DNA from 3 places in the Mycobacterium sp. E802 genome. Region 2 is predicted to be linked to each of the others. Evidence: predicted binding sites of a transcription regulator. Region 2 holds the regulator's gene; each other region holds the start of a gene.

Region 1 (9,793 bases), on a different contig from region 2:
TCGGTAGTTCACGACGGAAACAGGCGAAAGGGCGCTGACGTGATCAATCCTGCGGAAGTCGACGCGGTCGTCCTCGTCGGTGGACGAGGTACCAGGCTGCGGCCTTTGACGCTGTCGGCACCCAAGCCGATGCTGCCGACGGCCGGTGTTCCGTTCCTGACCCACCTGTTGGCGCGGATCTCCGTGGCCGGGATCAAGCATGTGGTGATGGGCACCTCGTACAAGGCCGAGGTGTTCGAGGAGGCCTTCGGCGACGGCTCCGAACTGGGGCTCGAGATCGAGTACGTCACCGAGACCGAGGCGCTGGGCACCGGTGGCGCCATCGCCAACGTGGCGGACAAGCTGCGCTACGACACGGCCATGGTGTTCAACGGCGACGTGTTGTCCGCGGCCGATCTCGGCGCAGTGCTGGAGTCACACCACGCCCATCAGGCCGATGTCACGCTGCACCTGGTGCGGGTCAGCGACCCCCGGGCGTTCGGTTGTGTGCCCACCGACGCCGACGGATTTGTCACCGCGTTCCTGGAGAAGACCCAGGACCCGCCGACCGACCAGATCAACGCCGGTTGCTATGTGTTCAACCGCGAGGTGATCGATCAGATCCCCAGGGGCCGAGCCCTTTCGGTGGAGCGCGAGATCTTTCCCGAGGTGCTGTCGCGGGGACTGAAGATGTGCGGCTACGTCGACGCGTCCTACTGGCGGGACATGGGGACCCCGGACGATTTCGTGCGTGGCTCAGCCGATCTGGTGCGCGGCATCGCCCCGTCGCCGGCTCTCGACGGCCAGCGCGGTGAGTCTCTGGTGCACGAAGGGGCAGCGGTTGCCCCCGGCGCCCTGTTGATCGGCGGCACGGTCGTGGGTCGTGGCGCCGAGATCGGTGCCGGCGCCCGGTTGGACGGCGCGGTGATCTTCGACGGCGTGCGCGTCGAGGCCGGCGCGGTGATCGAACGTTCGATCATCGGTTTCGGCGCCCGCATCGGTCCGCGGGCGCTCATCCGCGACGGCGTGATCGGCGATGGTGCCGACATCGGGGCGCGCTGTGAGCTGTTGCGTGGGGCGCGGGTGTGGCCTGGGGTGGCCATTCCCGACGGTGGTATCCGGTATTCGACCGACGTCTGAGTTCTCGGGGTCTCGGCGCGCGAAACTACGCTTTGTGACGATCAATTGGCGGAAATGCGCCAGAAAGCGTCGTCTCGACGTTGATAAAAGTGCGTTTGCCGTGGCTCGAATCCCCTTACGCTGTGATCGGCGAAAGGGAGGGGTTGCGCTCATGGGATCACGTAGCGGACGGAAAGTCAGCAGGCGCACTGCGGTGGCGCCGGTCATGGCGGCGCTGGTGGCCGCAACGGTGTTCGGGGCGACTGCCCCAGAGGCGGGTGCCTGGCCGATCCCGCTGACCGGGGAGGACAACACGTACCTCAAGGCGACCCGCGGGGTGTTTCCCGGCGATGACGACCAGTTGCTGTCGGTGGGTCGGGAGATGTGCCGTCTGCTCTACACCGGGACGCCGTCGTCGGCGGTGATCGACCAGATGGCGGCCCAGTACGGTGCCAGTCCCGATCAGGCCGGGGTGGCGCTGCGGGCTGCCCGCCGGTCGTACTGCACGCAGGCGCCTCGGTAGCCGAATCGCGCCGACACTACGGGTTTTGCGGCGAATCGGCGGACAATGCGCCAGAACCCGTAGTTTGGGCGAGTTGGAGCAGCCCGAAGTCGGTGCCCTCGGGCAGGGCCTGCAGTGGCCACCACCGCAGGTCCAAAGACTCGTCACTGCAGGCGATCTCGGCGTCGGCCGGTGCGCGCACCACGAACTGCAGGTCGAGGTGGCGGGTCGGCACACCCAGCGAGCAGGTCACCGGATGCACGTGCAGTGCGGCCAGCTGGGGATCGATGCTCAGCCCGGTGATGCCGGATTCCTCGGTGGCCTCGCGCAGCGCGGCCGCCCGGACATCGGCATCGGTCTCCTCGCAGTGCCCGCCGAGCTGCAGCCAGCGTCCGAACCGGGGATGCAGGGTCAGCAAGGTCTGCGTTCCGGTGTGGTCCACCACCAGTGCCGAGGCGGTGATGTGGCCGGGCACGCATGAGCGCAGGCAGGCATCGGGCCGGGCAGCCAGAAACGACAGCACGGCGTGGCGCAGCGTGTCCTGGCCCGGATCGGTTGTCTGCCAATGCGTCAGTACGTCGACGGCCGAGGCGTGCAGGCTCTCCGCGCTCACTTTCGCACCAGCAGGCCGTCTGTGGACACCGGCTGCCGCGGCGGCTGGGGATCAGCAGCATGGCCGATCGCGATGGCGCCCAACGGTTCCCAGTCCGCAGGTAGGTCCAGCTCGGCGCGCACCAGGTCGCCGGCGAAGATCGTCGAGCCGATCCAGCAGCTGCCGACCTCGCGTACTGCCAGTGCGACCAGCAGGGCCTGAACCGCCGCCCCCACGGCGACGGTGAACATGGTGTGCTCGGCCTCGGTGCGGGCGGCATCGGGATAGCTGTGTGCACCGTCGGGGACGAGGAACGGGATGACGAGTTCCGGTGCGTCGTAGAGAATCTGACCGCGGCCCAGCCGTCGCTCCACGGACTCCGGATCCCGGCCGTCGCCGGTCAGGTCGGCCCGCCACTTGTCCTTCATGCGGTCGAGCAGGCGAACGCGAGTGGCGCGGTCCTGCACCCAGACGAAGCGCACCGGGCGGGTGTGATGCGGGGCGGGTGCGGTAAGTGCTTCGCCGACAGCAGCTTCGATCAGTGCGGGGTCGACGGGTTCGGCACTGAACGCGCGCACCGAGCGCCGCAGCAGTTGAGCCTGGGTGTGCCCCAGCTGAATTGCCTCGGCCGTGCCCAACCAGAACAGATCCTCTTCGCCCGGGCGCAGCAGCGTGCGTGCGGTCGACCCGTCGTCGGGCAGGTCCAGCCCGCGCACCACGGCGACCGGGATCGCGGTGAGTTTGCCCTTCACCAGGTCGGCCGCGGCGGCGATCTCGTCGGCCACCGCGACCTCGGTGACCATCAGCTCGTTGCCGTGCCGGTCGCGGGCACCCGCGTAACCGTGCAGCGCGGTGAGCCCGCAGGCGCCGATGGCGAAGTCCACTTGGCCGTTGCGCCAGGCCCGGCCCATGGTGTCGGTGATCACGACGGCAACGGTGACGCCGAGCCGCTCACGCAGTCCTTCGCGCAGGGCGGCCGCGCTGCCGTCGGGATCGACCGGAAGCAGCGCCAACTCGGTGGAATCCACGTTGGAACCGTCGACGCCGGCGGCGGCCTGGACCAGTCCGATGGCGTTCTCGGTGATCAGGGTGCGACCCTTGCGGGCCAGCACACGGACCGCCTCGGCGTCGATCAGCTTGCGTCGTAAGGTGTCCCGTTCCTCGGGATCCGACGGCGCCGTGACGATCCGGCCCTCGCACTTGCTGACGATCTTGCTGGTGACCACCAACACGTCGCCGTCGGCCAGCCACGGTGCCGCCCCGGCGAGCGCGGCGGCCAGATCGTCTCCGGGACGGAATTCGGGAAGTCCTGGCACCGGGATGATCTCGACCCGGTCGGCGGATCCGTGTTCGGGGTTCGCCGCGGTGGTCACCAGGCCACACCCGCGAGGTCCAGGCCCGCCCGCACCATCTCGGCGGTGGTCGCCGGATCGGTCATCAGCAGTGGCACCGCGGCCACCTTCACACCGGCGATGTCGGCCTGGTCACCTTCGTGTATCAGCCAACCGTCCAACAGTCCGGTGCCCGAGCGGGCCCCGAAGAACTCGCCCACGCCCTGTGAGGAGGATTGGACGCCGATGATTCGCAGGCACTCATCTGCCATGCCGCGCAAAGGTTTTCCATCGATGATGGGGGAGTAGCCGATGACCGGTGCCGGAGTTGAGCGCAGGGCGGCGCGGATGCCGGGAATCTGCAGGATCGGGCCGATGCTCACGACGGGATTCGACGGTGCCAGCAACACCACGTCGGCCTCGGCAATGGCCGCGGTGACGCCTGGCGCGGCGGTTGCCTGTTCTGCGCCGACGAACGCGAAGCTGTGCGAGGGCACCTGGGCGCGGTAGCGCACCCACCACTCCTGGAAGTGGATCGCTCGTCGGGAATCGTCGTCGGGATCGGTGATCACCACGTGCGTCTCGCTGCGGTCGTCGGTCACCGGCAGCAACCGTGCTCCGGGCGACCAGCGCTTGCACAATGCCTCGGTGACCTGCGACAGGGGGTAGCCGGCGCGCAGCATCTGAGTGCGGACCAGGTGGGTCGCCAAGTCGCGGTCGCCCAGGCCGAACCAATCGGGTTGCACCCCGTAGGCGGCCAGTTCTTCCTTGGCGTGCCAGGTTTCATTGCGGTGACCCCAGCCTCGCTCAGGGTCGATGCCGCCACCGAGGGTGTACATGCAGGTGTCGAGGTCCGGGCAGATCCGGACGCCGTGCATCCAGGCGTCGTCGCCCACGTTCACGATCGCGGTGAGTTCATGCTTGCTGTCGTTCCCGCCGAAAGCCCCGAGGCCCAACAGGTGCTGTACCCCCAGCAAAAAGCGGGCGCCTCCGACGCCGCCGACCAGAACGGTGATCTTCACAACGTCCGACCCTAAGCGCTGAGGGCCTGCGGATGGAAACGACGTCGTCACGGCCAGGACACGCCGATGTCGCGACGCGCCGATTTGACATTACGAGATGGTATGAAATCGCGCCATTCCGCTTGACCCTGGCAGCTAACACGTGTGTAATCACAGTTGTGTCATTTCCCGGTTGGTGACCGATTCCGGTGTCGCGGACCGAGATTCGATCAACTGTTCGAATGGGGTGACCGCACATCGCAATAGTGGGGCTCCACTTAGGATCTACGAGACCGAGTGAGGAGGCGGGGGAAAATGTCTTATGAGAGCGGCGATTTCGATCATGTGGTCCGGTTTGACGGCCGGCTGCTCGGCTCGGTGGACAACGCACCGCACATCAACACCGGAACGACACCGTTGGAGACGACCGGACGTCCCCAGCTGAGTCTGGTTCCCGAACACATTGATGTTGATCCGGAAGTCGAAGACGACCAATGGCAGGAACGTGCGCTCTGCGCACAGACCGACCCGGAGGCGTTCTTCCCGGAGAAGGGCGGGTCTACCCGCGAGGCCAAGCGCATCTGCCAGGGCTGTGAAGTCAAGGATGCGTGCTTGGAGTACGCGCTCGCGCACGATGAGCGCTTCGGTATCTGGGGAGGGCTGTCCGAACGGGAGCGTCGCCGCCTCAAACGCGGCATCATCTGAGGCTCTCGGCAGGGCGCTGAACGTGGGCGCCCGACGTCAGTCGTCGTCGATCGTTGGGTCGATGACTGACGGTTCAACTCCCAGATAGGTGGCCACCTGGGCCACCAGGATTTCATGCAGCAAATCAGCAAGCTCATCGGATCCTTTGACCCGGCGCTCGATGGGCTTGCGGAACAACACAATTCGAGCCCGGGTCGCATTTCCTCTGACGTCGACGCCTGCCGGTATCAGCCGCGCCAGCGCGATCGGGCCATCTGCGATGACCTCGGGCGGCCACTGCACACTGTCGGGATCCTTCGGGGACATCCGGGGAATCTCGTCCACCGCGACGTCGAGATCTTTCAGCCGCGACGCCCATCGGCGTTCGATCGGCTCATAGGCTTCCAGGACCGCCATGTCGAACCGCTCGGCACGGCTGCGCCACCCCGGAACCGAACGCGGGAGCAGCGGCCCGCGGATATCGCGACCGCGCCGCGACCGCCATGGGTTTCGCTGGACCACGGCGATGATCGTAACGGTTCGGGATCGGGGCACCGACGGCTGAGCGTGTCCGGCAGCGCACAGCGATCGTCCACAGTAATCTCTGGTGCGTGAATGTTCCCCGTCGCTGCTGCCGGCCCGGGTGCCCGCACTATGCCGTGGCGACGCTGACTTTTGTCTACTCCGACTCCACGGCTGTGGTCGGACCCTTGGCCACGGTTTCCGAGCCCCACTCCTGGGATCTGTGCGTCGGCCACGCCGGGCGCATCACCGCGCCCCGTGGTTGGGAGCTGGTTCGTCACGCCGGGCCGCTGCCCACCAATCCCGATGAAGACGACCTGGTGGCCCTGGCCGACGCGGTCCGGGAGGGTCAGGCCGGTGCCGTGCCGCGTGGCGGAGTGGTCGCCGGATTCTCCGATCCCGCCACCGGTGTGGGCGCCGGCGCGGTGATCGCGCCGCAGGCCCGTCCTTCTGAGACCAACGGGCGTCGTCGTGGTCATCTGCGGGTGCTGCCGGACCCCGACAACTAGCCCGGACTCGCCACGGACTAGCACTGACTAGCCCTGATCAGACAACAGCCGGGCCACGAGTAGTGAACGTGTCGAAGCCACCCGACAGTTAGGCTGGCGCCAACGATCCCGTTTCACAAGGAGCTATATGTCTAGGCCAGCGGCGGCTGTTCACGATGTCATCAAGGCCTATGACGTCCGTGGATTGGTCGGTACGCAGATCGACGAGTCGTTCGTGGCCGAGGTCGGTGGCGCGTTCGCCCGCCTGGTCCGGGCCGAGGGTGCCACCCAGGCCGTGATCGGCTACGACATGCGGGAGAGCTCACCGACGTTGGCGGCCGCGTTCGCCGACGGTGTGACGGCTCAGGGCCTCGACGTGGTCCGGATCGGTCTGGCCTCCACCGATCAGCTGTATTTCGCCTCGGGTCTGTTGGACTGCCCGGGGGCGATGTTCACCGCGAGCCACAATCCGGCGGCCTACAACGGCATCAAGTTGTGTCGCGCCGGAGCCAAGCCGGTCGGCAAGGACACCGGTCTGGCCGTGATCGCCGATGAGGTGATCGCCGGCGTGCCGGCGTTCGACGGCCCGCCCGGGTCGATTTCCGACCGCGATGTGCTGGCCGACTACGGCGCCTTCCTCCGGTCCCTGGTCGACCTCAGCGCGCTGCGTCCACTGCGGATCGCAGTGGACGCGGGCAACGGCATGGCCGGGCACACCACGCCCGCGGTTCTCGGTCCGATCCCCGACGTCACGGTGCTTCCGCTGTTCTTCGAACTCGACGGCACCTTCCCCAATCACGAAGCCAACCCGCTGGATCCGGCCAACCTGGTCGACCTGCAGGCACATGTGCTGGCCACCGGCGCCGATATCGGCCTGGCCTTCGACGGTGACGCCGACCGGTGCTTCGTCGTCGACGAACTCGGTCGCCCGGTGTCTCCGTCGGCGGTGACCGCCCTGGTGGCCGCCCGGGAACTCAACCGGGAGATCGGTGCCACCGTCATCCACAACCTGATCACCTCGCGCGCGGTACCCGAGTTGGTGACCGAGCGCGGCGGAACCCCGGTGCGCTCGCGGGTCGGGCATTCCTATATCAAGGCCCTGATGGCCGAGACCGGAGCCATCTTCGGTGGCGAGCACTCGGCGCACTACTACTTCCGTGACTTCTGGGGCGCCGATTCCGGCATGCTCGCCGCGCTGAACGTGCTCGCCGCACTGGGTGAGCAGGATCGGCCACTCTCGGAGATCATGGCGGACTATCAGCGGTACGAGGCGTCCGGCGAGATCAACTTCACCGTCAGCGATGCACCGGAATGCGTGGACGCGGTACTGAAATCGTTCGGCAGTTCGATCCAGTCCATCGACCACCTCGACGGCGTCACCGTCGATCTCGGCGGCGGCTGCTGGTTCAACCTGCGTAGCTCCAATACCGAACCGCTACTACGCCTGAACGTGGAAGCGCGCACCGCCGAGGATGTCGCCGCGCTCGTCGACAGGGTTTCGGCGCAGATCCGTGGGGTGAGCGAGCCGGTGCCGTGAACGCCGTGGACGCCACGGTCGACCTGGACGACGGAGACGGACTTCTCGCCGCCGATCGCAACGGTCTGCTCCGGGCCGCGGCCATGGCGGGAGCCCAGGTGCGGTCCACCGCCGCAGCCTTGGCCGAAGGGGTCCTCGATCCTCTGCGCGCCGATCACCCACCGCGCACAGTGATTTGGGTGGCCGGCCGCGGGACCGCCGAGTCCGCGGGTGCCATGTTGGCCGCCGTACTCGGCGGGTCGGCCGCGGCGCCCATCGTGGTGGCCGCCGAGACCCCGCCGTGGCTCGGCGCGCTGGACGTGGTGATCGTCGCTGGTGACGATCCGGGTGATCCGGCGCTCGTGAACGCGGCCGCCACCGGTGTGCGCCGCGGTGCGCGTGTGTTGATCGTGGCACCACACGAGGGGCCGCTGCGTGACGTCGCGGCCGGGCGCGCGGCGGTCCTGGCCCCGCGGCTGTGGGTGCCCGACGACTTCGGGCTGATCCGATACCTGGCCGCCGGCCTGGCCGCGATGCACGTGGTGGATCCGGCGCGGCGGTTCGATCTGGCCGCACTGGCCGACGAACTGGACGCCGAAGCGCTGGCCAACAGCGCCGGACGCGACCTGTTCACCAATCCGGCCAAGACTCTGGCCGAACGGATGTCGGATCGCGCCGTGGTACTGGCGGGGGACAATCCGGCCACGCTGGCGTTGGCTCGGCACGGCGCGGCGGTGATGTTGCGCCTGGCCGGGGAGGTCGTGGCCGCTGCCGGACTGAGCGATGCGCTCGCCGCGGTCGCCGGTGGGGCGGTCGGAGCACCCGCCGCCGACTCCCTGTTCCACGACGAACAGATCGACGGGCCACTGCCGCGTCGCACCCGTACGTTCGCCTTGATCACCGATACCGAACGGCAGTCGGTGGGGGCCCGGGTCGGCGGCTTCGACGACATCGTGATGATCGGTGCCGAAGATGTGCCGGAACCGGCCGGGACCACCCCGCCGTCCGCCGGGCGCCCAGAACAACAACTCGCGATTCTGGCCCTCCGTCTGGAGATGACGGCCGTATATTTGAAACTGGTTCGAGGATAAGCAAGTGCACCTGCTACGCGGAGTGGTGCGGACCTATGCCTGGGGTTCGCGTACGGCCATTGCGGAATTCACCGGAAGGCCCAGCCCCACCATTCATCCAGAGGCTGAACTGTGGTTCGGCGCGCACCCGGCCGACCCCGCGTGGCTGCAGACCGAGCACGGTGAGGTCTCGCTGCTGCAGGCGGTCCACGACGACCCTGAGGCGCAGCTGGGTGGCGAGGCGATCGGCAGATTCGGTGACGCACTGCCGTTCTTGGTGAAGGTGCTCGCCGCGGACGAACCGCTGTCCCTGCAGGCGCATCCCAGCGCTGCGCAGGCCCGGGAAGGTTTCGACCGTGAAGATCGGCTCGAGATCCCGGTGAACTCGCCGGTGAGAAACTATCGCGACCGCAGTCACAAGCCCGAATTGCTGGTTGCGCTAGGACAATTCGATGCCCTCGCCGGCTTCCGCCCGGTCGATCACACGGTCGAGCTGATGCGCGCGCTCGCGGTCTCGGATCTCGACCCGTTCATCAACCTGCTCTCCGATCAGTCCGACGCCGACGGCCTGCGGGCGCTGTTCACCACCTGGATCACCGCGCCGCAGCCTGACCTCGACGTCCTGGTACCCGCTGTTCTCGACGGAGCCGTCCACTACATCCGTTCTGGGGAAAAGAAATTCGTCGCCGAGGTGAAGACGCTGCTGGAACTCGGTGAGCGTTACCCAGGTGATGCCGGGGTGCTGGCCTCTCTGCTGCTCAACCGCATCAGTTTGCAGCCGGGCGAGGGTGTCTACCTTCCGGCCGGAAACCTGCACGCCTACTTGCACGGGGTCGGCGTCGAGGTGATGGCCAACTCCGACAACGTGCTGCGTGGTGGGCTGACCCCCAAGCACGTGGACGTGCCCGAACTGCTGCGCGTGCTCGATTTCGCCCCGACCCCCGAGGATCGGCTGTTTTCCGAAACCGTCACGGACGGAACGGAAACCG
Region 2 (9,793 bases):
GACATGCCGGTGGGTACCGACGAGGAAGCCCCGCTCGGCGACTTCATCGAGGACTCCGAGGCGATGTCGGCCGAGAACGCCGTCATCTCCGAGCTTCTGCACACCGACATCCGCCACGTGCTGGCCACCCTTGATGAGCGTGAACAGCAGGTCATCCGGTTGCGGTTCGGTCTCGACGACGGCCAGCCCCGCACACTCGACCAGATCGGCAAGCTGTTCGGCCTGTCGCGTGAACGCGTCCGTCAGATCGAGCGCGAGGTGATGGCCAAGCTGCGCAACGGCGAGCGCGCGGATCGGCTCCGCTCCTACGCCAGCTAGTCCCCCCATGGCATGCCCCGCCGGTTTCCGGCGGGGCATGTCGTTTTTGCGGGCGTGTCCTGGTGTTTCCCCGACCGGGATGGATGGCCCGACGCCCCGGTGATGCACCGCAGATCGACCGCCGAGAACGGTAGACTGTCGGTTGACGTTTGGGCTGGGAAGGCGCGCATGAACGATCTGGTCGACACCACAGAGATGTACCTGCGGACTATCTACGACCTCGAGGAAGAGGGCGTGGTGCCGCTGCGTGCGCGTATTGCCGAGCGCCTCGATCAAAGCGGACCGACGGTCAGTCAGACGGTGTCGCGGATGGAACGCGATGGCCTGCTGCACGTCGCGGGCGACCGCCACTTGGAGCTGACCGAGAAGGGCCGTGCCCTCGCTGTGGCCGTGATGCGTAAGCACCGGCTCGCCGAACGACTGTTGGTCGACGTGATCGGATTGCCGTGGGAGGACGTGCACGCTGAGGCCTGCCGCTGGGAACACGTGATGAGTGAGGATGTCGAGCGCCGGCTGGTCCAGGTGCTCGACAACCCGACCACCTCACCGTTCGGCAACCCCATCCCCGGCCTCGCCGACCTGGGTGTCGGCACGATCGGTATCGACGATGTCAGCCTCGTGCGGCTCACCGAGCTTCCGGTCGGTTTGCCGGTGGCCGTGGTGGTGCGCCAGCTCACCGAACACGTGCAGGGCGACACCGAGCTCATCGGCCGGCTCAAGGATGCCGGTGTGGTGCCCAATGCCCGGGTCACCGTGGAGGCCACCGACCACGGCGGTGTGATGATCGTGATTCCCGGGCACCAGCAGGTGGAACTGCCCCATCACATGGCGCACGCGGTCCGCGTCGAAAAGGTCTGACACCTCAACCTCAACCGGCCCGCCGGCCCCACGTTCGGCGTGGTGGCAACTGCACGCCGAGTTGCTCGGCCATCCGATACCCGGTGATCGCCAACTCCCGGATGCGTTCGGGTCGCATTCCCGATTGCAGTGCGGTGTCGAGCATTCCGGCCATCCGATGGGTCGGTCTGGCCTGTAGGGCAGCATCCAGCGATACCCCGGCCAGTGGGCCGTCGCCGCGCGCGTACGCCGAAAATGCCAGGAGAACAAGCGCTTCCACACGCCACGGTTCCGGCAGATTGCGGGCCAGCATGCCCCACAGGGCTTCGGCCTGCTCCGCGCACTCTCCGACCGCCAACGCGTAGAGCGTGTCGCGGACCCTGGGATCGGCCAGCCCGAGTGCCAATCGCGCCACCTCGGCATGAGCGGGCACCTGCCCGCCGGCCACCTGCAGGGCCGCGGCCATCACGGCCTCGACGTCGCCGCGCACATCGGCATCGGGACGGGCCTCCGGACACCCGGGCCGTTGCGTCGCGAACGCCAACGAACGCCGCATCGACGCCGCAGCGACCGGATCGGGCTCGATCACCTGCAGCAGTTCGTCGCGGCTGGCGTAGAGCCGCCGACCGTCCAGCACCGCGGCGGCCGCCAGCGGGGAGGCATCCGGATCATCGACATATCCCGCCTCGCCACAGCCGTCGGCGCAGCGCCAGCGGCCACCCGCGGCCACTCGGTCCACGACATGCGCGGCATAGAGTTCGATGCCGACCGCTGCGAGGTCCCGGTCCAACATCAGTGCCTGATCGCGGTAGCGGTCATCACAGGTCTGACAGTCCGCACTGTGCTCACATCCCGCGTCCACGATGACCGCGATCACCGCGTCCGCGCCTGCCGCGTCCGCCAGTTCGACCAGATGCTCGATGCTTTCGGCCATGTCGGTCATGTCAGTGCTCAGGTCGGCGCGCATGACGCAACCCAATTCACCGCGGCTGACGGTGACGACGACGAGGCTCTGCTGTGGCACGAAGCCGAGAACTGCCGGTAAAGCGGCGATCAGCGCACCCGGCCGGTTGAGGTGGTAGTCGAATTGCGGGGCGGACGATGGTGTTGTCATGGACCGACCGTGTCAACCGGCACCGTCACCACCGCGACTCCGCGGGCGCCTCGGCCGGTGGCTGGGGATGAATCCTGCGCTGGGGATAAGCCGCGCGCGCTTCCGGTCTAGCAGTCCGAATCGAAGGCGGCCGGCGCGGAATCGCCGTCGCCGCCGGCCTCGGCCCGGGCCAGCAGAGCTGCGATCCGCCCGTCGAATCGCGGTGAATAAGAAACGTCGTCGTCGCAGCCGCCGCCGTCGAGCCCGCCGACCAATCCCGTCACCGTCGACCCGGAAACCCACGGTGCACCGCTGAATCCGTCGGTGAGGCCGGCGCAGGCCAAAGCCGGAAACCCCTGCGGCGACCACTCAGTCGCGCCGCGACAGGCCAGTGGACTGCCGCCTTCACCCATGGGGTAACCGGTCACCGTGACCGCGGTGCCCGCCGCCGGCGCCGAACCCAGCGTCAGTCCGCCGCCGGCGTCGGCCAGCAGGCTGGAGCCGGAACCGCCGGTCACCCGCACGATGGCGTAGTCGGCCTGGGGGTCCTGTCCGTCGGTCCAACGTGGATCCAGATAGACGGTGCTGACGTGCCACGTGTCCCCGCCGCCCTCGCCGTAACCGGGCACGAACGTCGTGTCGGCGCCGTCGAGGAGGCAGTGTGCCGCGGTAAGGATGAGATCGCCGGTGGTGCTGTCCAGCACCGAGGCGCTGCAGGTGTGCATCGTGGTGTCGCCGAGGAACAGCGCGCCCACCCGTCGATCCGGCGTCACCGTCTCGGCCCCGGCGTGTGACAACGGGTCCGCCGCCGCCGGTGGATGACTCGGCGCAGCCATGGGGCCGGTGGACCCGGCCCCCACCGTTCTGCTGCCCGACACGGCGCACGCCGAGACCCCGGCGGCCAGCACAGCCGCGCCGACTGTGAGCTTTGCCATCCAGGTCACGCGCATCACCGCAATCTTGCCTGATTGTGGGCAGGCCCGTCGGAATGCCGCACACCGCCCGGCGCGTTCGAACGCACAGGCGGGGCGGATCAAACCCGCAAGGTGGGTATGCGAGACACTGGATGGCACGGTGGTAGCCCGCCACAGCGTGTTACCGCAACGAGGAGACGAAGCGAGATGACCGACAGCAGCGACACCCCCGAACAGCACTACCAGCCCGATCAGAGCGGCATGTACGAGCTTGAGTTCCCGGCGCCGCAGCTGTCGTCTTCCGACGGCCGCGGGCCGGTACTCATCCACGCCCTGGAGGGATTCTCCGACGCCGGGCACGCGATCCGGCTCGCCGCCGAACACCTCAAGGAAACCCTCGACACCGAACTCGTGGCGTCTTTTGCCATCGACGAGTTGCTCGACTACCGGTCGCGCCGGCCGCTGATGACCTTCAAGACCGACCATTTCACCAACTACGACGAACCCGAGCTCAATCTGTACGCGCTCCACGACGGGGTGGGCACGCCGTTTCTGTTGCTGGCCGGCCTGGAGCCGGACCTGCGCTGGGAGCGCTTCATCACCGCCGTCCGGCTGCTCGCCGAGCAACTGGGAGTGCGGCAGGTGATCGGTCTGGGCACGATTCCGATGGCGGTGCCGCACACGCGTCCGGTCATGCTGACCGCACATGCCAACAACAAGGAGCTGATCACCGACCACACCCCGTGGGTCGGTGAAATCCAGGTCCCGGCAAGCGTTTCCAATCTGCTCGAGTATCGGATGGCTCAGCACGGCCACGAGGTGGTGGGCTACACCGTGCACGTGCCGCACTACCTGGCGCAGACCGCCTATCCGCCGGCTGCCGAGGCGCTGCTCGCCGAAGTCGCGCGCACCGGTTCGCTACAACTGCCGCTGGAGAAACTGTCCGAGGCCGGCGCCGAGGTGTACAGCAAGATCAACGAGCAGGTGGAGGCCAGCGACGAAGTCGCTCAAGTGGTGACGGGGTTGGAGCGCCAGTACGATGCCTTCGTTGCCGCACAGGAGAATCGGTCTCTGCTGGCGCGTGACGAGGAACTGCCCAGCGGCGACGAGCTCGGAGCGGAGTTCGAACGCTTCCTTGCCCAGCAGGCCGGGGACAAGGACAAAGAGGACAAATACAAGGACGGACGAGACGGCTTCGGCGAGGGATTCCCGAACGGCGACACCCACTCCTAGGAGTCCGATCGCGGCCCGAGAGCAAGGTTGACCAGTATGACCGAGCGCAAACCGAATCTGCGTCCCGTTCGCGAGCTCACCCCGACTCTCGAATACCGCACGATCCACGGGTACCGGCGAGCGTTCCGGGTGGCCGGCTCCGGGCCGGCGATCCTGTTGATCCACGGCATCGGTGACAACTCCACCACGTGGCATTCGGTGCAGTCGACGTTGGCGCAGCGATTCACCGTGATCGCACCAGACCTGCTCGGCCACGGCGCCTCGGACAAACCCCGTGCGGACTATTCGGTGGCCGCCTATGCCAACGGCATGCGTGATCTGCTCAGCGTGCTCGACATCGACCGGGTGACCGTCGTCGGCCACTCACTGGGCGGTGGTGTCGCCATGCAGTTCGCCTATCAGTTCCCGCAGTTGGTGGACCGGCTCATCCTGGTGGGTTCCGGCGGGGTGACCAAGGACGTGAATGTGGCCTTGCGGGTTGCCTCGCTGCCGATGGGCAGTGAAGCCCTGGCCCTGCTGCGCCTGCCGCTGGTGCTGCCGGCCCTGCAATTGGTGGGCCGCGCCGCGGGATCGGTGCTGGGCTCCACCGGTCTGGGCCGCGACATCCCCGACATGCTGCGCATCCTGGCCGACCTGCCGGAGCCGACGGCCTCCTCGGCCTTCGCGCGGACGCTTCGCGCCGTGGTGGATTGGCGGGGCCAGGTGGTCACGATGCTCGACCGCTGTTACCTGACCGAATCGGTTCCGGTCCAGTTGATCTGGGGTGAGTGCGATTCGGTCATCCCGGTCAGCCATGCCGAGATGGCGCACGCCGCAATGCCCGGTTCTCAGTTGGAGGTCTTCAGTGGCTCCGGACATTTTCCGTTCCACGACGACCCCGACCGCTTCGTCGAAGTGGTCGAACGCTTCATCGATTCCACCGAACCCTCGGTCTACGACCAGGATCGGCTACGCCACCTGCTGCGCAGCGGGCTGAGTGAATCGGCGATCAGCGGGCCGTTCGACACTCAGGTCGCGGTACTCGACGCGATGGGCGCCGACGAGCGCAGTGCGACGTGAGACGGTTGCTTGGCGCCCTGACGGCCCGCCGGTGACGCCGCCCTGGTTCCTCCGGAGGATCGGCACGGCCACGTAGCATCGGGTCCATGGCCATCGACGTCACCGTGTTGCGCGTGTTCACCGACTCCGAAGGCAAGTACGGCAATCCGCTCGGCGTGATCGACAACAGCACGGTTGCGCCCACCGACCGTCAGCGTATCGCCGCCGAATTGGGTTACAGCGAAACCATATTCGTCGAACTGCCCCAACCTGGCGTGAACACCGCCCAAGCCCACATCTTCACGCCGGTCGCCGAGATGCCGTTCGCCGGTCACCCGACCGTGGGCGCCTCCTGGTGGCTGCGCGAACTCGGGCGGCCCGTCAACACCCTGCAGGTGCCCGCCGGAATCGTTCAGGTCGCGTACGACGGGGAGCTGGCCGCGGTCAGTGCGCGTTCGGAGTGGGCACCGGAATTCGCCATCCACGACCTGACCTCCACCGACGAGTTGTTCGCCGCCGAGCCCGGCGATTACGCCGATGACGTCGAGAACTATCTGTGGACCTGGCTGGATCGGGACGGAGGAGTACTGCGGTCACGGATGTTCGCCGCGCACCTCGGTATTGCCGAAGACGAGGCCACCGGTTCGGCGGCGGTCCGCATGACCGACTACCTCAGCCGTGACCTGACGATCGTCCAGGGAAAGGGTTCGGTGATCGAGACGCGGTGGCACCCGGAGGGCTGGGTGCGCGTGGCCGGCCGGGTCGTCAACGACGGCACCACGCGGCTGGGCTGATGCCGGCCGCGTTACGCCTCGGCGCGGTGGGCCCGCAGGGCCTCGATCTCACGTTCGAAGTCTTCGGCTGAGGAAAACGACCGGTACACCGACGCGAACCGCAAATAGGCGACCTCGTCGAGTTCACGCAACGGCCCCAGGATCGCCAAGCCGACTTCATGGCTGGGAATCTCAGGTGTGCCGAGACCGCGGACAGCATCTTCGACCTTCTGCGCCAACACGTTGAGTGCGTCGTCGTCGACCTGACGGCCCTGGCAGGACCGGCGTACACCGCGGATGACCTTCTCACGGCTGAACGGCTCGGTCACGCCACTGCGCTTGACCACCGCCAGCACCGCCGTCTCGACGGTGGTGAATCGACGGCCGCACTCCGGGCAGGACCGCCGCCGCCGGATCGCCTGGCCCTCGTCCGTCTCGCGGGAATCGACCACGCGCGAGTCAGGATGACGACAGAACGGACAATGCATTACCGCTCCTTCGTCATGCCGCCGGACAATTAGTTCGAGCGCCCTTGAGCGTACCCGCGCCGCCCTCGGCAGGTTCACCGCCGGGTCCAGTGGTGTGTAGGAGATCACGCCGGGGCAGGCCAGTGTGGCTGCCTGCCAGGATGTTTCAGCGGACATCGCACTGCTCAACCAACCGGGGCGAGCAGGGTCTGCCCGGCGTCGAGCGCCGACGATTCGAGTTGGTTCAGATCGCGGATCTGCTCGACCACGCGCGAGACCGGAGCGTCCGGGGCGACGCGCCGGGCCACCTGCTGCAGCGTCTCGCCGGTTTTGACCTGGACCACCGCGAGTTCGGCCGGCTCCGGCGCCTCGGTGCCCATCACACCGCCGAATTGCGCCACCAGCCCCAGCCAGACCGTGATACCGGCGGCAACCAGCGCCAACAACACGGTGGTGACCGGCGTGATCGGACGGCTGCGGTGCGAGGCCCGCGACATGAGAACGCCGGTTCCCCGGTAACGGACCGCGCCGCCGGCCGGCCGGGTCGGTGCCTGCCGCTGGACCCGGCGCAGCGGCCGAGGCTCCGCGGCACCGAACTGGGCGCGACCCCGAGACGGTTGCGCCTGGGACGCGCCCCGGGCCACACGGACAGCGCGGGAACGGCTTTCGGCGGGGATATCGATGATCGCCATCTGACTGCCTTTCGGTGGGACGTTCGCTCTTGTGTTCGAATATAGTCGCTCACATGTTCGATGGATAGAACGTGTGATCGAACTGTTGCGAAACGATAGGACGGACCACCGACAAGTTTCGGCGGCGAGGCTCCGTAGACGACACGCGTCGAACACATGTTTGATTAATGTTCAAACAAGGACTACATTCGCCCTCATGAGCGACGACCTGAGCAGGGACGGCAGCACCGACACCCCGGCGGGATCCGAGGGGGCGAGTCCACGCCGCGCCGCTGACAGCGGCCTCACCGAACGGCAACGGACCATCCTCGACGTCATCCGCGCATCGGTGACCAGTCGGGGCTATCCGCCCAGCATCCGCGAGATCGGAGATGCGGTAGGGCTCACCTCGACATCCTCGGTCGCCCATCAATTGCGCACCCTGGAACGCAAGGGCTACCTGCGCCGCGACCCGAACCGTCCGCGTGCGGTCGACGTCCGCGCCGCCGACGATCCGGCGGCCACCCCGCTCGTCTCCACGGATGTGGCCGGCACGGATGCGCTACCCGAACCGACCTTTGTCCCGGTGCTCGGGCGCATCGCCGCGGGCGGCCCCATCCTGGCCGAGCAGGCGGTCGAAGACGTCTTCCCGCTCCCCCGCGAACTCGTCGGCGAGGGCTCGCTGTTCCTGCTGAAGGTCGTCGGCGACTCGATGGTGGACGCGGCCATCTGCGACGGCGACTGGGTGGTCGTGCGCCAGCAGAGTGTGGCCGACAACGGTGACATCGTAGCCGCGATGATCGACGGTGAAGCCACCGTCAAGACGTTCAAGCGGACTCGTGGTCAGGTGTGGCTCATGCCGCACAATCCGGCGTACGACCCGATCCCGGGTAACGACGCGGCCGTGCTCGGCAAGGTCGTCACCGTGATCCGCAAGATCTGAGCTCAGTCCGCTCGCACGAATCCGTTCGTGCGAGCGAACTCCTCACTGGCGAACCAGATCTCGGCCACCGCGTCGTCGTACTCACTGCTGTCGGGTGACCAGTACTGGCCAGACTTGGTATCCGCCTTGATCGGGTAGCCCTCGGGTGCCCGGTTGGGGTCGTCCAACGGTAGGTGGATCGCCGTGACGGCCGGTACCTCGTCGAGTTCGATGGCGGCATGACGCCCACTGTGGGCCTCGCCACTGTAGGCCTCGGCATGGGTGATCACCCGGGTCGGCGCGGTATCCACATTGTCTTGATCGCCGGACAGCCCGAGATCCGCGGGAACCGCGAGACCTACCGGTGCACGCAGACCGTCGATCGGGCCGGCGAATGCACCGGTGTCCACCAGATCCTCGTCGTCGAGTTCGGCCTCGACATCGTCCTCGGCGTCACCTTCGGCGACCTCCTCGAACTCGGCGTCGATGGGCGCGTTCTCGTCGTCGAGGTCCTCGCCGTGGAAGTCCTCGTCATCGAAATCGTCGTCGTCGAAATCCCCGTCCTCGAAGTCGTCGTCGAAATCGTCGACGTCGCGGTAGTCGTCAAAGCCCGGCTCCGGGCCGGCCAGTTGCGAGGAATCCTCCGGCGGTTCCTCCTCGTCATCCGGGGGGCCGTATCCCGACGACGACTCCGGTGCAGCCCATTGGCTCACCGGCATCTGGCTGACCGGCATCGCGATATCGGTCGGACCATCGTAGGGAGACGCCGCGGTACTAGCCGATTCATCGACCGGCCCGGTGAATCTCGCCGTCGCAGCCTCACCCCCATAGGCGTCGCTGCGATCGTCGCGGTAGTCATCGTCGTCGTATCCACGCGAGTCATAGCGCCGGGCGCCGTAACGGTCCTCGTCGTACGGCCCCTCGCCGTGGCCGTCGTACTCGTCCTCGAACGGATCGTGGTCGAATTCGTCGTCGCCACCGGCCCGTCGCCGATGCCACAGCGCCGCCCCGACAATCAGCGCGGCCAGCAGCAGAACCGGAACCACGGCGATCAGCCACCACCAGCTCCAATGCCAGCTGAACGGCTTGTCCGAATCCGCGGCCGCCGCCGGCGGAGCCCCGGCCGGCTGTTCGAGGCCGGGCACCTGCAGCCCGCTCAATTCGGCGGCAAGATTCGAGGGTTCGGTGGTGAACTTGTTGGTGGCGCGATCCCAGGAGATGGCTCCGCCGCTGAATCGCTGGGTGACGACGGTGCCGTCCTCGGTTTGGTCGGCCATCGGGGCACCGAGCTCGCCCGTGGCTCCGCCGAGCTTGTCCCACGCCGCCTTCATCGCGCCCCGGACGATCACCGCACCGTAGTCGGGGGTCCAGAAGATCACCGGGTTGTCGGCTGCGGCGAAGGTACTGATCCGGCTGTTCGGCCCCAGGCCGCCTTCGGCCTCGCTTGCGGTCGGGAAGCCCAGATCGCCCTCCGGGCCGCCGACGCTCTCGTACTTCTCCAGAAGCTGACCGGTGATGGCGTTGGCC
Region 3 (9,793 bases), on a different contig from region 2:
GGCTCGGACCGCCTCGATCCGTACCCGGTGATCGGTGTCGGTGAGCGCGGCTCGATACGACTGGGCGCTGCCGGCGCGCCGGGAACTCAACAGATACACGGTGACGGCACGCACCACCGGGTCCGCCGAGGCCAGTCGATCGCTGAAGGCTCCGGGCTCGGGCAGTACCTCGACGAGTTCCCGCACGGCGTCGGCGGTCTCGCGCCGCACCCCGGCGTCGCCGTCGGCCAGGGCGGCCACCAGCGCCGGCTGGTATCCGTCGGGCAGATGCTCGACGAGGGTGGCGACCGCGGTGCGGCGCACACCGGCGTCCGCATCCTGAAGGTAGCCGGCCAGATCCGCCAGCGACGGTTCCTCCAGGGCCAGTACCGCGACGATCCGCGGTGACGGTGGCTGGGCGGAGGTCGCGGTACGCACCCGGGACCGTTCGGCCGAAGGCGCCCGGCCACCGTGCAGGTGGGGTTGTTCGACGGTGGTCACCGGGTCCTGCGAAGTGAGGTGGTCGAGCTCGGGCACCGCGACGAAATACGGTGCCACCGGCCGCTTCACGAACTGCATGGCGCCGTCGGCGTCCTTGTAGAGGTTGAGGTGATAACGCCACTGCGTGTCGTCACGCTCGGGCAGATCAGCCCGCTCGTGGTAAAGGCCCCACCGCGATTCGGTCCGGGTCAGCGAGGAGCGCGCGGCCATCTCCGCGCAGTCCCGGATGAACGACACCTCCGCAGCCCGCATCAACTCGTGCGGCGTACGCGCCCCGATACCCTCCACCTCGGCGGTCATCCGCTCGAAAGTCTGCACTGCGATGGACAGTTTGGTAGCGGTCTTCGGCGGGGCCACATAGTCGTTGACGAACCGTCGCAGCTTGAACTCGACCTGTGGCTGCGGCGGGCCGTCCGGGTGTCGCAGCGGTCGGTAGATGAGATCGTGGGCCTGGGCCACCTGATCGGCCGGAAGCTCTTGGGGCGCGGCCACGTCTGCCAGTGTGGACGCCGCGTGTTCCCCGGCCAGGTCGCCGTAGACGAACGCGCCGATCATGTAGTTGTGCGGTACGCACGCCAGGTCGCCTGCGGCATACAGGCCCGGCACCGTGGTACGGGCATGTTCGTCCACCCACACCCCGGATGCGGAATGTCCTGAGCACAAACCGATCTCGGAGATGTGCATCTCGATGTCATGTGTGCGGTAGTCGTGTCCCCGGTTGGCGTGGAACGTTCCACGGGTGGGCCGCTCCGTGGTGTGCAGGATGTTCTCCAGCGTGGTCAAGGTTTCGTCGGGCAGGTGGCTGACCTTGAGGTAGATCGGTCCGCGCGCCGATTCGATTTCAGACTTGACCTCGGCCATCATCTGACCCGACCAGTAGTCGGAATCGACGAACCGCTCCCCCAGCGCGTTGACTTGATAACCACCGAAGGGGTTGGCCACATAGGCGCAGGCCGGTCCGTTGTAATCCTTGATCAACGGATTGACCTGGAAGCACTCGATTCCCGACAGCTCGGCACCGGCGTGGTAGGCCATGGCGTAGCCGTCACCGGCATTGGTGGGATTCTCGTATGTGCCGTACAGGTATCCCGAGGCCGGCAGTCCGAGCCGGCCGCACGCACCGGTGGACAGGATGACGGCCTTGGCCGCCACGGTGACGAATTCGCCGGTGCGGGTGTTGAATGCCGCCGCACCGACCGCACGTCCGCCATCGGTGAGAACCCGCACCGGCATGAACCGGTTCTCGATCCGGATCTTCTCCCGCATCGAGCGCTGGCGCAGCACCCGGTACAACGCCTTCTTGACGTCCTTGCCTTCGGGCATCGGCAACACATAGGAACCGGACCGGTGCACCCGGCGCACGGCGTACTCGCCGTGCTCGTCCTTCTCGAACTTGACCCCGTAGCGTTCCAGCCGCTGCACCATGGCGAATCCCCGGGTGGCGGTCTGATAGACGGTGCGCTGGTTGACGATTCCGTCGTTGGCGCGGGTGATCTCGGCGACGTAGTCCTCGGGTTCGGCCTTTCCGGGGATCACGGCGTTGTTGACTCCGTCCATCCCCATGGCCAGCGCCCCGGAGTGCCGCACGTGGGCCTTCTCCAGCAGCAGCACCTGGGCACCGTTCTCGGCCGCGGTCAGCGCAGCCATGGTGCCTGCCGTGCCCCCGCCGATCACCAGTACATCGCAGTCGATCCGGACGGCGTCGGAAACGTCCGGGATCTCAAGGGTGTCAGTCATTTTGCTCCAAGGCGGCGATGATCTCGGCGCGTAGCGCGGATCGTTCGGGATGGTCGGTTCGGGGCTGGCCCACTTCGACGAGGGCGCGCAACGGCTGTCCGGCACGACCGAGTACCGCGACCCGGTCACCGAGGATGAGTGCCTCGTCGACGTCGTGGGTGACGAACACGATCGTGGTGGGATGGACCTGCCAGGTGTCGATCAACAGGCGCTGCATGGCCGCCCGGGTCTGGGTGTCCAGCGCGGCGAACGGCTCGTCCATCATTACGGCGCGGGGCGCACCGGCCAGGCCGCGGGCAAGCTGAACCCGTTGTCGCATACCACCGGAGAGGCTCTTGGGCAGAAAGTCGCCGAACCCGGACAGCCCCACCTCGTCGATCCAGCGGTCCGCGCGCGCCCGGCGACCGGCCCTCGGCTCGCCGCGGAGTTGCAGCGCGAGCTCGATGTTCGACCGCACGGTACGCCATGGCAGCAGGGCACTGTCCTGGAACACCATGCCGCGATCACGCGACGTGGTGGTGACGGGTTCACCGTCGGCCAGCACCCGGCCCGCGTCGGGACGGAGCAATCCGGTCAGTGCCCGCAGCAGGGTCGACTTGCCGCAGCCTGACGGTCCGGCGAGCACCAAGATCTCACCGGGTTCGACTGTGAGGCTGAGGTTCTCGATCACCGGGGCGCCGGTGTAGGACAACGTGATCGCGTCCAGCTCGAGCCGCATCCCGGTCGCGGTGGCCGTGGGGCTCATCTCGTGACCTCCTCACCGCGCGGCAGCCAGCGGGTGACCCGGCGGCCGATCAGTTCCACCGCCGCGGCGGTGACGAAGCCGAGCACGCCGATGGTGATGATGCCGACGAACACATCGGGATAGTTCAACACCGTGTACGCCTGCCAGGTGCGGTAGCCCACGCCGAGGCGACCCGAGATCATCTCGGCCGAGACGACGCAGATCCAGGCCACCCCCATACCGACCGAGAGGCCACCGAACAGACCGGGAAGGATCCCCGGCAGCACCACCTGCCGCAGCACGTCGAGACGGCCACCGCCGAGGGTGCGCACCGAGTCCTCCCAGATGGTCGGCAGCGCACGCACCGCATGCCGCACGCTGACCATGATCGGGAAGTAGGCGGCCAGGAACGTGATGAACACGATGCCGGCCTCGTCGCTGGGGAACAGCAGGATGGCCACCGGCACCATCGCGATCGCCGGGATCGGCCGGGCCAACTCGGTGAGCGGCCCGAAGATGTCGGCGAACCAGGCCGTCCGTCCCAACAGGATTCCGGTGGTCACCCCGACCACCGCCGCGATTCCGAACCCGGTGAGGATCCGGATCAGCGACTGGCCCAGGTCCAGCCAGTACTCGGGAGTGCCGAGCCGATACACCAGGGCCGCAGTGATTTCGGTGACCGTCGGCAGGGTGTCGAAACGCAGGCCCAGCCGAACGTCGTTGGCGGTCAGCACCTGCCACAGCACGACGGCGCCGACGACCGACGCCAGCCGCACCAGACGACGAGGCCAGACCGACGGGGCACGACGTCGGGGCGCGGCCGGGGATGCCGGTCGGTCGGCGACCGTTGCCGGCGCGCTGTCGGTGGTCGTCATACCGCACCTGCCAAGGCTTGCCGGTAGTCGACCACCACACTGCCGGGGTGGGCCGCCACGTAGCGTTCGGCCCCGGCCTGGGTGCCGAACGGCAGGTAGTCCTCGGCGCCGTGGGCCGGGACGCGGACCCAGACCGACTTGTCCGCGAACCACCGGGTGCCCAGCTCGGCGTCGGTCACGTACGCGGCCCGGACCTTCTTGCCCTCGCTTTCGGCCCGTCGGATCGCCTTGAGCAGGCATGCCGGAGTGGCCGCGGCCGTGGTGGTATCGGCCCCGTCGAGCCAGAGTTCACCGGCGGTCGCCGGGTTGTCGACGGCCCGCTGGCACACCGGGTCGGTACCGCTCAGCGCCGAAGGATTCGTCTGCGAGCGCAGCGCCTTGTCGTAGTCCTGCCCGCGCGCGGCGAACGCGGCCCGCAACGGCGCATCCTGCACAAAACCGGCCACGTCCAGATCGGCGAAGTTGTCGATCGACTTCAGGTACGGCACATCGCCTTTGAGCGCGTCGATCAACGAAGGCTTGAGCGTGGTGTCGAACGATGTGCCGCCCGGGCCGTTGTACAGGTAGACGACCTCCTGCGGCAGGCCGCTGCCCTCGGCCACGATGCGGGCGGCCTCCAGCGGCTTGGTGTTGAGGAAGTCGGTGGCGTCGAGTTGGGCCTGCAGGAAGGCGTCGAGCACCTCGGGATGCTCGGCCGCATAGGCGCGACGCACCACCACGCCGTGCAACGTCGGGTAGTTCAGCTCGGCACCGTCATACAGCAGCTTGGCCTTACCCTGATGCACCAGCAGACCCGGCCAGGCGACGAACTGTGAAAGTGCTTGCACCTGACCGGATTCCAAAGCAGATGCGCCGACCTGCGGCTGCTGGTTGAGCACCTCCACGCCGGTCTTGGCGTCGATGCCGGCCCGACCGAGCGCTTGCACCACCATGCCGTGGCCGGCCGACCCGACGCTGGCCGAGATCTTCTCGCCGGCGAGGTCGGTCAACGACTTGGCCGGTGAATCCGGCGTGACCACAACCATGTTGAGCGCCCCCTTGGGGTTGTACCCCGTGACGGAGACGATTTCGGTCTTCGCGCGTTCGTTGGCCTGGGTCTTGGATCCGTTGATCAGCATCGGGTAATCGCCCATCGATCCGATGTCGATCTTCTCGGCCACCATCTGCGCGGTGATCGGGGCGCCGGTGTCGTAGTCCTGCCAGGTGACGTTGTACTTGGTGCCCGTCCGGGTGGTGATGTCGGCCAGGCGACGCTCCAGGTAACCCTGGGCCCGCAACAACGTTCCGGCGGTGACGGTGTTGATGGTCTTGGACTGGTAGCCGACGACGACGTCGACAGTGTCGGCAGACTTCGTCGCCGAGTCCAGGGAACAACCGGCGGTCGCAAACGTCAGACCGGCGGCCAGAGCGATCAGGGCTGTTTTCACTTCGGATCCTCTACCGGATGAGATAGGGCATGTTGACGGTGACGGCGCCGGTGGGGCAGCGGGCCGCGCACGGCCCGCAGTACCAGCACTCGTCGACGTGCATGTAGGCCTTGCCGTTGTCGGGGTTGATGGCCAGCGAATCGAGCGGGCACACGTCCACGCACAACGTGCAGCCTTCGATACACAGGGATTCGTCGATCGTCACCGGAACATCGGCCCGCTGATTGACCAGCGTCATGCGTCTCTCCTCACGAGGTTGCCGCGCATGGTGATTCGATCACCGCGCATCCTGATGTACTCCAGGTCGACGGGCCTGCCGTCGTCCAGACTGGTCAGCCGTTCGGCCATCAGCAGTGCCGATCCGTTGGGCACCTCCAGCGTCGCGGCGGTGTGCGGATCGGCCGAAACCGCTTCCAGTGCAAGGCTTGCCCCGCCCAGCCGGCATCCGCTGACCCGCTCGATGAGCGCGAAGATGTCGTTGCTCTCCAGCGAATCCGCGATCACCTGCTCCCCGATATCGGGAGCCAGGTACGTCAGATCGAGAGACAGCGGCAGGTCGGCGAGGTAGCGCAGACGCTCGATGAACACCACCTGCGTCCCGGGTTCGAGTGCGAGCTTGCGGGCCACCGCCGGAGGTGCGGCGAGCCGTTGCACGGCACGCACCTCGTTGCGGACGTCGCCGTAGTCCTTGAAGGTTTCCTTCAGCCCGACCAGGGCATCGAGCCCGTGGTCGTACTTGCGGGCCGCCACGTGGGTGCCTACTTTGGTGCCCCGCTCGATCAGACCTTCGTTCTTGAGCACTCCTAGTGCTTCGCGAACGGTGTTGCGCGAGACGAAGAATTCGGCGGCCAGGTCCGCTTCCGACGGCAGGGCACCGGCGTACGCGCCGTCATAAATCTGATGACGCAGCACATCGGCGACTTGACGGGCCTGGTCCGCGCGAGCACGTCGGCTCGTCAGCGGTACAGGGTTGGATTCGGGCTGGGAAGACACGCACTCAAGGTAAGGGGCATCCGGGAGGCCTCGCAGTGCGGCGAATCTGCCGTTTGCGCAGGTTAATTGATTGCGCCGCCAGCCGACGTTCGGTACCTGGCGAAACCGCTGTCGCAGCTCGCATTGCGCCACCTCGGCCGTGATGAAAATTTACAAATCGCGATGATCGAAACGTCGTTTGGGCCCGCTCAAAAAACTTTCGTCACTGTGGCCACATCGGTCCCAAACAGCGAATTCTTGTCGGTGGTTCGAACTAGTGTTCGAATCATGAACGTCGGGTTGGCCCAGAGTCGGGACGCAGTGCAGACCGCGCTGGCCGGCCATCGCGCCGCGATCGCTTCGCTGATCGACGTCGACTTCACGACGTTCGACACTGCGGAGTTACTGGCGATCCAGTCCGAGCGCGAGCGGCAGGCCCGTGCCCAGGCGACGGTCGATCACCGCATTCAGTCGGCGCTGATGGCGCGGACCAGTCCACGAGAGATCGGTGGGAAGTCGTGGACCGATGTCCTTGCCACCCGGATGCGGATCAGCCGCAGGGAAGCGTCACGCCGAGTGGCGGCGGCTGCCGACCTCGGGCCGCGATATGGCCTCACCGGCGAGGTGTTGGAGCCGATACTGCCTGCATGCGCGCAGGCGCTGCAGTCGGGAACGATCAACACCGAACACGTAAACGTCATTCGCGACACGTTGGGACAGGCGCAGAAGTACCTGAACGCCGGTGAACTCGTCCAGGTCGAAACAGACCTGGCGGCCGCAGCAGCCCGCGAAACCCCCGAAACGCTCAAGGCCGCCGCCGCCAAACTGCTGTATCTGCTCAACCAGGACGGCGACGGACCCGACATCGCGGCGCACCTGCGTGGGCTTCGGATCGGCAAGCAGGACGCCGACGGGCTGGTGCACGTCCAGGGGTGGCTGGATCCCGAGGCGGCGGCCTATTTGACCACAGTCACGGACGCGTGGGGCCAGCCCGGCCTGAACAACCCCGCCGATCCCGACCCGGTCCACAACCCCGCGGCCGACCCGGTCGATACCCGTGAGAGCGGCTCGGCGGCCACCGGCGATACACCTGATCCGGAGGACCGCGCCACCGACGATGCCGGGACTGAATCCGGAACCGGCGCTAACGAATTCGACAGCGACGACCGGACCACACCCGACATCCCCGCGGACCCGCAAGCTCAGCGGGACCAGGAGCAGGCAGCCGCCCGGGACACGCGCACCCAGTCCCAACGCAACCACGATGCACTCAAAGTCGCCCTGCGCGAGCTACTCATGTCCAAACGACTCGGCCAACATGGCGGCCTGCCGGTCACCGTGGTCGTCTCCACCACCTTGGCCGAACTCGAAGCCGGCGCAGGTATCGCCGTCACGGGTTCGGGCATCTGGATGCCGATGAGCGATCTCATCCGCTTGGCATCGCACAGTTTTCACTACCTCGTCGTGTACGACCACCACACCGCCGAACCGCTCTACATGGCCCGCACCAAACGACTGGCCACCAAAGCACAACGACTCCTGCTCTACAACCGCGACCGCGGCTGCACCCGCCCCGGATGCACCGCCCCGGCCGACCAATGCCAAGTCCACCACGCCAAGGCGGACTGGCAACACGGCGGACAGACCGACGCCCCCGACCTCGCGTTGAGCTGTGGGCCCGACAATCGTCTGGTCGGCCTCGGTTGGACCACCAGCGTCGACCCAGATACCGGTCGGGTCCACTGGCATCCGCCGCCTCTCATGGACACCGGCCAAGACACCGTCAACCACCACTTCTACCCTGAGGAACTACTCATTCCCCAGGAGGAAGCCGATGACAGGTAAACCGGGCCAGAGACCCTACTGCTCCGGACGATCCTGTACGGCGCCTTGGACGGCCGCCGCGGCGGCCCGAATCTGCGGAGTCACGAGCATGACCTGACCCAGCACTCCGTTGACGAATCCGGGCGACTCATCGGTGGACAGCTCTTTGGCCAATTCGACAGCTTCGTCCACGGCGACGGGTTCGGGGACATCCTCGGCGTGCAGCAGTTCCCACACCGCGACCCGCAGGATCGCCCGGTCCACGGCGGGCAGCCGCTCCAGCGTCCAGCCCTGCAGATGCGCCGAGATGAGATCGTCGATGTGGGCGGAATGCTCGGTCACTCCGCGCGCCACCGACACCGTGTAAGGGTTGAGCGGGGTGACGTCAGGCTGATCCTCGGCCAGCGCGATCCGGCCGTCCGCCACCGCCTCCGGAGTCAGACCGCGCGCCTCGGCCTCGAACAGCAGGTCCACGGCGCGTTTGCGGGCCTGGTGACGGCCCCGGTCGCCTCGGCGGTCAGGCATGGTCAGCCATTCACGCGGCCGAGGTAGCTGCCGTCGCGGGTGTCGACCTTGAGCTTGTCGCCGGTGTTGATGAACAACGGAACCTGGATCTCTGCACCGGTCTCCATCGTGGCGGGCTTGGTGCCTGCGCTGGAACGGTCACCCTGCAGGCCCGGCTCGGTGTGGCTGACGACGAGTTCGACCGACACCGGCAGTTCCAGGTACAGCGGAGCGGACTCGTGGAAGGCGATCTGCACCGGCATGCTCTCCAACAGGAAGCCCGCGGCGCGGCCGACCAGGTCCTCCGACAGCGGGTGCTGCTCGAAGTCCTCGGAATCCATGAACACGAAGTCGTTGCCGTCGCGGTACAGGAAGGTGGCGTCGCGGCGGTCCACGGTGGCGGTCTCCACCTTCACGCCGGCGTTGTAGGTCTTGTCGACGACCTTGCCGGACACCACGTTCTTGAGCTTCGTCCGCACGAAGGCCGGACCCTTACCGGGCTTCACGTGCTGGAATTCGACGATCTGCCACAGCTGTCCGTCGATTTGCAGGACGAGCCCGTTCTTGAAGTCGGCAGTCGATGCCATGAGGGTGTAGCTCCTAAGCTTTCGTCACAAAATGGCCAGTTCCTTGGGGAACCGGGTAAGCAGGTCGGGTGTCGCCTCTCCGACGACCAGGGTGTCCTCGATCCGGACACCGCCGCGATCGGGCAAGTAGACACCAGGCTCAACGGTGACCGTAGAGCCAGCAAGCAGTGTACCGGCGGCGGTGGCGTTGATCCCCGGCGCTTCGTGGATCTGCAGTCCGACGCCGTGCCCGAGACCGTGACCGAAGTTCTCGGCGTAGCCCGCATCGGCGATGACCTGGCGTGATGCGGCGTCGACCGCGCTCAGCGACACTCCGGGCGCCAACGCGTCGCGTCCGGCCTGCTGTGCGGTGGCCACCAGGTCGTAGATCTCGCGTTGCCATTGCGCGGCCGGCCCCAGCACGAACGTGCGCGTCATGTCGGAGTGATAGCCGGCCACCAGGGCGCCGAAGTCGATCTTGACGAAGTCACCGGCGGCCAGCACCGCGTCCGTCGGCCGGTGATGCGGTATGGCCGAGTTGGGCCCGGCCGCCACGATCGTCTCGAACGACGGCCCGTCGGCGCCGTGATCCAGCATCAGCGCTTCCAGCTCGTTGCGCACCTCACGCTCGGTGCGGCCGGGCCGCAGCCCGCCGCGTTCCACCAGCTCGGTGAGCGCAGCGTC

The links. The regulator LexA, encoded in region 2, represses DNA repair genes until DNA is damaged. The targets are predictions, from matches to a motif close to CGAACANNTGTTCG.
Region 1: the regulator LexA is predicted to act here: its motif matches at 4,752-4,765, upstream of cofD (2-phospho-L-lactate transferase).
Region 3: the regulator LexA is predicted to act here: its motif matches at 6,486-6,499, upstream of A5699_RS04585 (HNH endonuclease signature motif containing protein).

The regions. Positions count from the first base shown of each region.
Region 1 is NZ_LZJD01000108.1:59,185-68,977, reverse strand. It holds gene A5699_RS16210 (glycosyltransferase family 2 protein) at 1-38, shown strand, start outside; gene A5699_RS16205 (sugar phosphate nucleotidyltransferase) at 40-1,119, shown strand; gene A5699_RS16200 (DUF732 domain-containing protein) at 1,271-1,621, shown strand; gene A5699_RS16195 (NUDIX hydrolase) at 1,638-2,213, opposite strand; gene A5699_RS16190 (coenzyme F420-0:L-glutamate ligase) at 2,210-3,565, opposite strand; gene cofD (2-phospho-L-lactate transferase) at 3,562-4,545, opposite strand; gene A5699_RS16180 (WhiB family transcriptional regulator) at 4,840-5,229, shown strand; gene A5699_RS16175 (metallopeptidase family protein) at 5,266-5,688, opposite strand; gene A5699_RS16170 (DUF3499 domain-containing protein) at 5,820-6,239, shown strand; gene A5699_RS16165 (phosphomannomutase/phosphoglucomutase) at 6,367-7,755, shown strand; gene A5699_RS16160 (TobH protein) at 7,752-8,825, shown strand; gene manA (mannose-6-phosphate isomerase, class I) at 8,830-9,793, shown strand, end outside.
Region 2 is NZ_LZJD01000027.1:8,729-18,521, reverse strand. It holds gene A5699_RS04390 (sigma-70 family RNA polymerase sigma factor) at 1-318, shown strand, start outside; gene A5699_RS04385 (metal-dependent transcriptional regulator) at 487-1,176, shown strand; gene A5699_RS04380 (DUF4192 domain-containing protein) at 1,187-2,269, opposite strand; gene A5699_RS04375 (serine protease) at 2,377-3,183, opposite strand; gene A5699_RS04370 (proteasome assembly chaperone family protein) at 3,370-4,395, shown strand; gene A5699_RS04365 (alpha/beta fold hydrolase) at 4,432-5,454, shown strand; gene A5699_RS04360 (PhzF family phenazine biosynthesis protein) at 5,541-6,227, shown strand; gene nrdR (transcriptional regulator NrdR) at 6,239-6,694, opposite strand; gene A5699_RS04350 (LysM peptidoglycan-binding domain-containing protein) at 6,859-7,365, opposite strand; gene lexA (transcriptional repressor LexA) at 7,562-8,287, shown strand; gene A5699_RS04340 (LGFP repeat-containing protein) at 8,290-9,793, opposite strand, start outside.
Region 3 is NZ_LZJD01000030.1:21,816-31,608, forward strand. It holds gene A5699_RS04555 (fumarate reductase/succinate dehydrogenase flavoprotein subunit) at 1-2,217, opposite strand, end outside; gene A5699_RS04560 (ABC transporter ATP-binding protein) at 2,210-2,962, opposite strand; gene A5699_RS04565 (ABC transporter permease) at 2,959-3,816, opposite strand; gene A5699_RS04570 (ABC transporter substrate-binding protein) at 3,813-5,243, opposite strand; gene A5699_RS04575 (ferredoxin family protein) at 5,254-5,481, opposite strand; gene A5699_RS04580 (GntR family transcriptional regulator) at 5,478-6,236, opposite strand; gene A5699_RS04585 (HNH endonuclease signature motif containing protein) at 6,504-8,060, shown strand; gene nusB (transcription antitermination factor NusB) at 8,076-8,564, opposite strand; gene efp (elongation factor P) at 8,567-9,130, opposite strand; gene A5699_RS04600 (aminopeptidase P family protein) at 9,155-9,793, opposite strand, start outside.